3 regions of the Pseudoduganella aquatica genome follow, and region 3 is predicted to be linked to each of the others. Evidence: predicted binding sites of a transcription regulator. Region 3 holds the regulator's gene; each other region holds the start of a gene.
The links. The regulator sigma-54, encoded in region 3, starts transcription at its own class of promoters, with help from an activator protein. The targets are predictions, from matches to a motif close to TGGCANGNAANCTGCTTT.
Positions count from the first base shown of each region.

Region 1: adh (aldehyde dehydrogenase) is a predicted target of sigma-54. The motif match lies at 1,602-1,619, and genes of this name have one in related genera.
Region 2: KT882_RS27350 (PEP-CTERM sorting domain-containing protein) is a predicted target of sigma-54. The motif match lies at 1,193-1,210, and genes of this name have one in related genera.

Region 1 covers NZ_CP086370.1:1,361,960-1,365,232, forward strand. The annotation lists gene KT882_RS05935 (TonB-dependent receptor family protein) at 1-385, opposite strand, end outside; gene KT882_RS05940 (beta-propeller fold lactonase family protein) at 539-1,510, shown strand; gene adh (aldehyde dehydrogenase) at 1,663-3,183, shown strand; gene KT882_RS05950 (DUF779 domain-containing protein) at 3,191-3,273, shown strand, end outside.
Region 2 covers NZ_CP086370.1:6,145,415-6,148,687, forward strand. The annotation lists gene KT882_RS27340 (thioredoxin family protein) at 1-211, opposite strand, end outside; gene KT882_RS27345 (ChaN family lipoprotein) at 240-1,064, opposite strand; gene KT882_RS27350 (PEP-CTERM sorting domain-containing protein) at 1,249-1,857, shown strand; gene KT882_RS27355 (MFS transporter) at 1,884-3,273, opposite strand, start outside.
Region 3 covers NZ_CP086370.1:1,001,326-1,004,598, reverse strand. The annotation lists gene hpf (ribosome hibernation-promoting factor, HPF/YfiA family) at 33-389, opposite strand; gene KT882_RS04445 (RNA polymerase factor sigma-54) at 459-1,943, opposite strand; gene lptB (LPS export ABC transporter ATP-binding protein) at 1,959-2,720, opposite strand; gene lptA (lipopolysaccharide transport periplasmic protein LptA) at 2,723-3,273, opposite strand, start outside.

The sequences.
Region 1 (3,273 bases), 360 kb from region 3:
TGAAGGTGGCGGCCTGGCCCTGGCCGTCCGGCATGCTGGCCGGGATGCCGTCGGCGATCAGTTTCACGCCGCGTACGCCGAAGGCCGAGCGTGCGCCGAAGCCGCGCGAGGAGATCTGCAAATCCTGCGCGTAGTTCTGGCGGTTTTGCGCCACCAGGCCGGGCACGGAGGCCAGCGATTCGGATGCGTTCACGCGCATCTGGCTGTCGCGGATGCGTTCGGCGTCCACCACGTCGATGGCGGCCGGGAAGTCCATGCTGCTGTGCTCCACGCGGCTGCCGCTGACGATGACGACCGGCGCTTCGCCGGTGGCTGCCGCCGCTTGCTGCGCGGCGCCCGCCACGAACAGGGCTGCGACGGCGTTTAAATGAAATCGGTGCTGCATGTTGAATCTCCTTGGTTGAGTTCCGCGCCTGCCTGGCGGGGGCCGGCAAGTCTGCTTCAACCCGTAAGCAATATACCTGCCATCGCTTTTCCTGTGCGCGTGGCATGGCGTTTGCATCGCCTTGCGATCCTCACTGACCTTAAAGGTGCCGCCATGAAAAAATCCTATTGTCCCCGCGCCGCCGGCGTGCTTGCAAGCCTTTCCCTGCTGCTGGCTGTGCAACCCTGCGTCCAGGCGGCCGCGCTGGCTTATGTGCCGAACGAGAAGTCCGGCACGGTGAGCGTGGTCGATACCGCCACCGACACGGTGCTGCGCAGCCTTCAGGCGGGCAAAAGGCCGCGCGGCATTGCCGCTGTTGCGCTGGCCGGCGGCACGCGGCTGTTCGTGACGGACGCCGCCAGCAGCCAGCTGCTGATGCTCGATAGCGCAGGCGGTTCAGCGCCCGCAGCGCTGGCGCTGGGCAGATCGCCGGAAGGCGTGGGCGTGTCGGCCGATGGCCGCTACGCCGCCGTCGCGGTCGAGGAGAGTAACAGCGTCACGCTGGTGGATGCCCGCAGCGGCGCGCGGCTGGCCGACATACCGGTCCAGGGCCGCAATCCCGAGCACGCTGTGTTCAGTCCGGATGGGCGCTGGCTCTATGTCAGCGCGGAGGAAGCCGAGCAGGTGGACGTGATCGACGTGGCGCAGCGGCGCCAGACCGGGGCTGTGGCCGTGGGCCTGCGCCCTCGCGGCATCGGCTTTTCGCCGGACGGCAGCAGGGCCTATATCGCCTGTGAGTTGGTCAACACGGTGTACGTGATCGACACCGCCACGCGCAGCACGCTGGCCAGGATACCGGCTGGGCGCAACGCCAACGGCATCGCCGTGCACCCGAGCGGCAAGCAAGTCTATGTGTCCAACGGCGCGGACGGCACGGTGATGCTGATCGATACCGCCAGCCATATCGTCAGCGCGACCGTGGCCGTGGGCAAGCGGCCCTGGAATATGGCGCTCACGCCGGACGGCGCCAAGCTGTATGTGGCCAACGGACGCTCCAACAGCGTCTCCGTCATCGACACGGCCAGCGCGCGCAAGGTGGCCGACATCGCGGTGGGCGAATTGCCCTGGGGCGTGGCCATCCCCTGAGCGTGACACTTGCCACAGCGGCCATGCAACACCTGTTCAACTTTGGAACAGATTGCGGCGGCGGCAGCGCGGTTTTCGCGGCGCGGAGGGCTGGCACGGTGTTTGCGAAATAGAGGGTGCAAGTCCAACCAACACTGAAGAAAGAGGATGACATGAATCTCGCCGATATCAACAAACTGGGTGTCGCCAACCCTTTCAAGCAACGCTATGACAACTACATCGGCGGCAAGTTCGTCGCGCCGGTAAAGGGCGAGTACTTCGCCAACCTCACGCCGATCACCGGCCTGCCGTTCTGCGAGATTGCGCGCTCCACGGCGGAAGACGTGGAAATCGCGCTGGATGCGGCGCACGCAGCGAAGGAAGCGTGGGGCAAGACCTCGCAGACCGAGCGCGCCAACATCCTGAACAAGATCGCCGACCGCATGGAGCAGAACCTGCAGCTGATCGCCACGGCGGAAACCATAGACAACGGCAAGCCTATCCGCGAAACCATGGCGGCGGACATTCCGCTGGCGATCGACCATTTCCGCTATTTCGCCGGCTGCATCCGCGCCCAGGAAGGCTCGGTCGCGCAGATCGACGACAGCACCTACGCCTACCACTTCCACGAGCCGCTGGGCGTGGTCGGCCAGATCATTCCGTGGAACTTCCCCATCCTGATGGCGGTATGGAAGCTGGCGCCCGCGCTGGCGGCCGGCAACTGCGTAGTGCTGAAACCGGCCGAGCAAACGCCTGCTTCCATCATGGTGCTGGTGGAGCTGATCGGCGACCTGCTGCCGCCGGGCGTGCTTAATATTGTCAACGGCTTCGGCCTGGAGGCGGGCAAGCCGCTGGCCTCGAACAAGCGCATCGCCAAGATCGCCTTCACCGGCGAAACCGGCACCGGCCGCCTGATCATGCAGTATGCCGCGCAGAACCTGATTCCGGTCACGCTGGAACTGGGCGGCAAGTCGCCCAATATCTTCTTCGAAGACGTGATGGCGGCCGATGACGAGTTTTTCGACAAATGCCTGGAAGGCTTTGCCATGTTCGCGCTGAACCAGGGCGAGGTGTGCACCTGCCCTTCGCGCGTGCTGATACAGGAGTCGATCTACGAAGCCTTTATGGAACGCGCGCTGAAACGCGTGGCGGCCATCAAGCAGGGCAACCCGCTCGACTCCTCCACCATGATAGGCGCGCAGGCTTCGCAGGAGCAGCTGGAGAAGATCCTGTCGTATATGGACATCGGCAAACAGGAAGGCGCCCAGCTGCTGGCCGGCGGCGCGCGCAATGTGCAGGGCGGCGAGCTGGAAGGCGGCTACTACGTCACGCCCACCGTGTTCAAGGGCGAGAACAGCATGCGCATCTTCCAGGAGGAGATCTTCGGGCCGGTGGTGTCGGTCACTACCTTCAAGGATGAGGCGGACGCGCTGCGCATCGCCAACGACACGCTGTACGGCCTGGGTGCAGGCGTATGGACCCGCGACGGCGCGCGCGCCTTCCGCGTCGGCCGCGGCATCCAGGCCGGCCGCGTGTGGACCAATTGCTACCACCTGTATCCAGCGCACGCGGCCTTCGGCGGCTACAAGCAGTCCGGCATCGGCCGCGAGAACCACAAGATGATGCTGGACCACTACCAGCAGACCAAGAACCTGCTGGTCAGCTACAACCCGAAGGCGCTGGGCTTTTTCTGAGGCTGACATGAAAACCGCCGTAGCCCGCGTTATCGCGACCGGCCCCGCGCTGGAGATGATTGCAGAACTGCGCCATCGCCATGGGCCGAT
Region 2 (3,273 bases), 1.7 Mb from region 3:
TTACGCGGAAGGAGCGGCCCAGCAAGCGGCCCGGCCCATCCTCCACCTTGTAGTGCGGCACCTGCGCGTGGTCAGCGTAGGCTTCCGCCAGCGCCGGCTGGGCGGAGCGGCAGTAGCCGCACCAATTGGTGCCGAACTCCAGCACCGCCGGTCCGCGCAGCGCGTCGATCTCGGCGCGCGTGGGCGCGCTTTCCTTGTAGGTCGTTTCCATTATCCCGTCCTCCTTATGCCTGCATGATCTACGATTTCGGTTTCAGGCTGGCGCACGGGTCCGGGCGCTGCTTCTTCGGCACCGTGTAGCTGGCATCGTACAGGCCGGGCGCGGCGGCGCTCTCCACATAGCCCACGCTGCGCACCGTCAGCTTCGGCTCCAGCGCGTTGAGCCAGCGCGGCACGCCGTAGTCCTTGCGCACATGGCCGTTGCCGGCGATGAGCACCACGTCGCGCGGCTGCTGGGCGCGCAACAGCTTGGCCATCCAGATGTCGCGCGCCACCTGGGCGTTGACCATGCCGGGCACCATCATGTCCGGCAGCATATTGCAATGGCCGGCCACGATTTCCTTTTGCTGCCCCTGCACGATGTCGGACGGCAGCGCTTCCTTCAGGCGGTAGTCGGCCACGGTTTTGTCGTCGAAGCTGGAGGCCACGCCGTCGCGCACCACCAGCGAGGCGTCCTTGCGCGACAGGTTGGCGGCGATCAGCGGCAGGTCGTAGCGCAGCGCCAGGTCGATGATGGGGCGGTACTGGTCCCAGTCCCAGCGCGGCCCGGCCATCACGAGGATGACGCACTGCGCGTCGCGGCAGTCCTTCTGCGCCTTGTTGAGCAAGGCCTGGTTTTCGCGGTCGAATTGTTCCATGGCGATGGCGGGACGCCAGCCGGCCTCCACGCGCTGGAACAGGTGCTGGTAGCGCAGCTTGTGGCCGTCGGGATTGTCGTGCACCTCGCCCAGCAGCAGGACTTGCGGGTTGGCGGTGACGGGTTCGGATGGGGGTTTGTTCTTGCTGCCTGCACAGCCGGCGATGGCGGCGGCGACCAGCAGCAGCGCGGGTAGGGAGCGGTTCATATGTCTTGGGTTGGTGGGTGGATCAAATCCCCCCTAGTCTATCCCAAGTGTCGATTTTCTTTACACTTCCGGCCTGCTCTTTTGCAAATATTCCATTAGCCAGCTGATTTTAAAGGACATTTCCTCACTGGCATAAATATTGCTTTATTGCATGTTTAGGTAACTATTATAAAGAAAGCCGCAATTGAAAAAACTGCACTCCCTTCTCGCCTGCGCACTGGCCGCAGCCGCCATCGCCCAGCCTGTGCAAGCCACGCCGGTGTCCTTCTCGTGGAGCGCCACCTACGGCGGCGCGAACCTGGCGCAATTCTCGCTCAATACCGGCGACAAGATCAGCGGCATCATCACCTACGACGCCGCGCAAGCCTACAAGCACGCCTATGGCGGCATGGGCACGGTCACGGGCTACCAATATTGGGACAGCCCGCTGCTGGAGACCAGCATCAACCTGGGCAGCCTGCATCAGACCATCGACCTGTACGCCATGGTGACCAATAACTTCTGGGCCGGCGACCAGGTGGTCTTCCGTGCCGATACCACGCCGTTCGGCCGTTTCGACCTGACGCTGGCCAACGGCACCAACCTGAATCTGTACAACTCGCTCAACCTGCCAAACACCATCGACCTGTCGCAGTTCACCAGCAGCTATATGGCCATCGGCAACTGGAACGGCAACAATGCCGTGACCTCCTTCGGCCCTGCGTCGGCCGTGCCGGAACCGGCCTCGATGGCCCTGTTCGGCCTGGGCCTGGCAGGCCTGGCGGCAACGCGCCGCAAGCGCAAACCCGAGTAAGGGTAAAGCGGGCCGGCAACGGCGGGTTACGCTTCGCTAACCCGCCCTACGCGGCCGGCGCGGCCGACGCATTGCCAGGCGATGCCAGCGGCGGCCAGCAGCAGCACGGCCGAGATGGCCAGCGCAATGCGCAGCCCGCTCATGGCGGCGCCGGGATAGACGGAGGCGACCATGGAGCCGTACACCGCCACACCCAGCGCGCCGCCCACCTGGCGCGCGGTGTTCAGCACGGCGGACGCGGTGCCGGCCTGGCCCGTGCCCACGCTGGACAGGATGGAGGTGGTCATGGCCGGCACGGCCAGCCCCATGCCGGCCGGGATCAAAGCCAGGCCGGGCAGCATGGCCCAGAAACCCGCATGGTCCGAGATGCCGAACAGGCCCAGCAGCGCATAGCCGCCCGCGCCGATCAGGCCGCCAACTATCATCGGCGTCCTCAGCCCGGTGCGCGCCGACACGCGGCCGCTGGCGATATTCGAGAAGATGAAGGTGCCCGTCAGCGGCAAGAACATCACGCCGGCCGCCAGCGCCGTGTAGCCGCGCACGCTCTGCAGGTAAAAGCTCAGCACGAAGATCACGCCGTAGTAGGCAAAGTTCACCAGCACGCCGAAGGCCACCGCGCCGCTGAAGCCCGCGCTGCGGAACAGCGCCAGCGGCAGCATGGGCGCCTTGCTGCGCTCCTCCACCAGCAGGAACACGGCGAAGGCCGCGGCGGCCAGCGCCAGGCCGCCCTGCACCACCGCGTGGGTCCAGCCCAGCGCATGCACTTCGATGACGGCGCCGATAAAGGCGGTCAGCGCCACCACGGCCAGCAGCTGGCCCGGCATGTCGAAGGCGCGGCCGGGATCCTTGCCCGCCGCGGCCGGCACGGTGCGCAGCGTGAGCCAGCCGCCCGCCAGGCAGAGCGGAATATTGACCCAGAAGATGCTGCGCCAGCCGGCCAGCTCCAGCAGCACCGCGCCCAGCACCGGGCCGATGGCGATCGACACGCCGCCGGCCGCCGTCCACCAGCCCACGGCCTTGGCCAGCTGCGCCTTGTCGTGCGCGTAGGCCGCGTTCAGGATGGCCAGCGAACTGGGCACCAGCAGCGCCGCGCCTATGCCCTGGACGGCGCGGGCGAGGTTGAGCATGACGGCGCCGGTGGCCGCCGCGCAGGCCAGCGAGGCCAGCGTGAACAGCCAGAAGCCGGCCAGGAAGACGCGGCGCGAGCCGAACTTGTCGCCCAGCACGCCGGCCGAGAGCAGGAAGACGGCGAAACCCAGGGTGTAGGCGTCCACCACCCATTGCAGGTCCCCAACGCTGGCGCCGAGATCCCGCCCCATGCGGGGCAAGGCGACGTTGACGATGGTGACGTCGAGCTGGACGATGATGAAGGCGAAGCTGCAGGCCAGCAATACAGCGCGCGAGGGTGTGGTGGCG
Region 3 (3,273 bases):
TGCGCCCTTTGTTGGGAGTGCCGGTGACCGTCTTATGCGGTGGCGGCTGGCTCGTAGGTGTCCGGGAGATGCTTGATGGCGTCGTGGCCATGCTCCTGCACTTTGGCCTTGTACTTCATGACTTGGCGGTCCAGTTTGTCGATCAGCGTATCGATGGCAGCATACAGGTCTTGCGACAGGCTTTCCACGTACACAGTCTTGCCGGACATGCGCAGGTTGATCTCGGCTTTTTGCCTTTTGTCTTTCTCGGTGAGGTTATCTACAGTCAGGATGACAGCAATATCAATAACTTGATCGAAATGGCGCTTTACCCGTTCCAGCTTGTTCTGCACGTATTCACGGATGGCGGGGGTCACTTCGAGATGATGTCCACTGATGGTGAGATTCATACACACTCCTAAAGATAAGGGCTCATGCGCTATCGAATGTTATTTGAGCGCAGGGGAACCCAAGTAAAACTACAAAGCTTTACGCAGACTTACCGGAGGGATTTTCAAGGCTTCGCGATATTTGGCAACAGTCCGTCGCGCAATTACCATGCCCTGTTCTCCCAGCATGTCCGCAATCTTACTGTCGGATAAAGGATTTTTCGGGTCTTCTGCTCCTGTCAGTTGCACTATCAGCGCCCGTATCGCCGTCGAGGATGCTTCTCCTCCTGCTTCGGTGGCGACGTGGCTGCCAAAGAAATATTTCAACTCAAACATCCCATGCGGAGTCAGCATGTATTTCTGAGTTGTTACCCGAGAAATAGTGCTCTCGTGTAGTCCCAGTGTATCAGCAATTTCACGCAACACAAGGGGTCTCATGGCAACCGCGCCATGGCTGAAAAAGTTCTTTTGTCTTTCTACTATCGCTTGCGCCACGCGCAGTATCGTGTCGAAACGCTGGCGCATATTCTTGATCAGCCACTTGGCTTCCTGCAGCTGCGCGCCCATGGCCGACTCGCCTTTTCCCTGCTTGAGCATGTTGGCGTACAGCGCGTTCACGCGCAGGCGCGGCATCACGTCGTTGTTCAAGGAGACCTGCCAGCCATTGCGCGCCTTCTTCACGATCACGTCCGGCACCACGTAGTCGGACACGTCGGAAGCGAACTCGGCGCCCGGGTGCGGGTTGCACTGGCGGATCACCGCTTGCGCTTCGCGCAGGTCCTCGTCGTCGCAATCGAGGGCTTTTTTCAGCTTGTTGAATTCGCGCTGCGCGAACCAGGCCAGGTGCTTTTCCACGATGCAGATGGCCATGCGTCGCGTGACCAGCGGCACGCCGGGCATGCGCTTGATCTGCAGCGCCAGGCACTCGGAGGCGCTGCGCGCGCCCACGCCGATGGGGTCGAAACTTTGCAGCAGGGTCAGCGCCGTTTGCAGCTCCTCCAGCTCCACGTCCGCCTCTTCCGGCAGGCGCGCATGGATCTCTTCCAGCGGCTCTTCCAGGTAGCCGTTCTCGTCCAGCGCGTCGATGATCAGCTCCATCAGCACGCGGTCGCGCGGCTGCTGCACGGTCACGCGCATCTGCTCCATCAGGTGCTCGCGCAAGGTGCAGTGGCTCGCTTCGAGCTGCGGGCGCGAGTCCTCGTCGTCCGGCGCCTTGCTGCGGCCGGCGTCGCTCCAGTCGGTGTCGGCCTCGGCGCCGCTGGCGCTGTCGCCACCGGCGCCGTCGAAGGGGTCGCCCTCGCCGGCCGGCGCGCTGTCCTGCGCCGGCGCGCCCACGTCGGCCGGCGACGCGTCGGCGCCGTCGGACTGGGTCTGGTTGATGGCGCCGTCGCCGAGCAGGCGCAGCGAGCGGTCCAGCGGATCATCCAGGCGCTCCAGCAGCGGGTTCTCGCCCAGCAGCTGTTCCAGTTCCTGGTGCAGCTCCAGCGTGGACAGCTGCAGCAATCGGATCGACTGCTGCAGTTGCGGCGTCAGCGCCAGGTGCTGAGAGGTGCGGAGTTGCAGTGACTGTTTCATGGGCTGGTTCAGGAATTACATGCGGAAGTGTTCGCCCAGGTAGACGCGCCGCACCGATTCATCGGCGATGATGTCGTCCGGACGGCCGGACGCCAGCACGCTGCCCTGGTTAATGATGTAGGCGCGGTCGCAAATGCCCAGCGTCTCGCGCACGTTATGGTCGGTGATCAGCACGCCGATGCCGCGCTCCTTGAGGAAGCGCACGATGCGCTGGATCTCGATCACGGCGATCGGATCGACGCCCGCGAATGGCTCGTCCAGCAGCACGAAGCGCGGGTTGGTGGCCAGCGCGCGCGCAATCTCCACCCGGCGGCGCTCGCCGCCCGACAGCGACAGCGCGGCGTTCTCGCGCAGCTTCTCGATCTGCAGGTCGGCCAGCAGGCGGTCCAGGCGCTCATTGATCTCCTGCTTGGTCAGCGCCTTGCCGTTGACCTTCTGGATCTCCAGCACGGCGCGGATATTCTCCTCCACCGTCAGCTTGCGGAACACCGAAGCCTCCTGCGGCAGGTAGGACAGGCCCAGGGTGGCGCGCTGGTGGATGGGCATGCTCGACACGTCCACGCCGGCGATGTCGATGCTGCCCGCGTCGGACGGCACCAGGCCCACGATCATGTAGAAGGAGGTGGTCTTGCCGGCGCCGTTAGGCCCCAGCAGGCCCACCACTTCGCCGCATTCCACCTGCAGCGACACGTCGTGCACCACCTGGCGCTTGCCGTAGGACTTCTGCAGTCCGCGCACCACCAGGGTGCTGGTGCAGCTTTGCATTGCTTCAGCCATGGTTATTTCCCCGCTGGCGGTTGCTGGACCGGCGCCGCCGGCGCAGCAGGAGCGGCCGGGGCAGCCGGCTTGGGCGTGGACGGCTGGATCACCATGGTGCCGCGGCCGCCGCCGGTCTTGCCTTCGCCGCTGGCGGTATTGCGCACGCTGAACTGCTCGCGCCGGCTGTCGTAGGAGATGAACTCGCCCGACACTTCGTCGCTCGGCTTGCTGCCTTCCAGGCGGCGCACCTTGGCGCGCACGAACAGCTTCACCAGTTCGTTCTTGCCGTCGTATTCGATGCGCTCGGCTTCACCTTCCATCCACTGCTCGCCTTCGCCGTCGCGCTTTTGGCGGAAGGTGGTCGGCTTGCCTCCGGCGCTGGTGAGCGTCACGTACTGGTAGCCTTGCGGGTCCTTGGTCACCACCGCCTTGGCCGCTTTCATCAGCAGCGTGCCGCGCGTGAGCACCACGTTGCCGGTGAAGGTGCTGATCTGCTTGACGTCGTCGACGTCGGCGTTGTCGTAGTCGATCAGCGTGGGCTTGGTGGAGTCGGCCTTCTCGGCCTGCACCA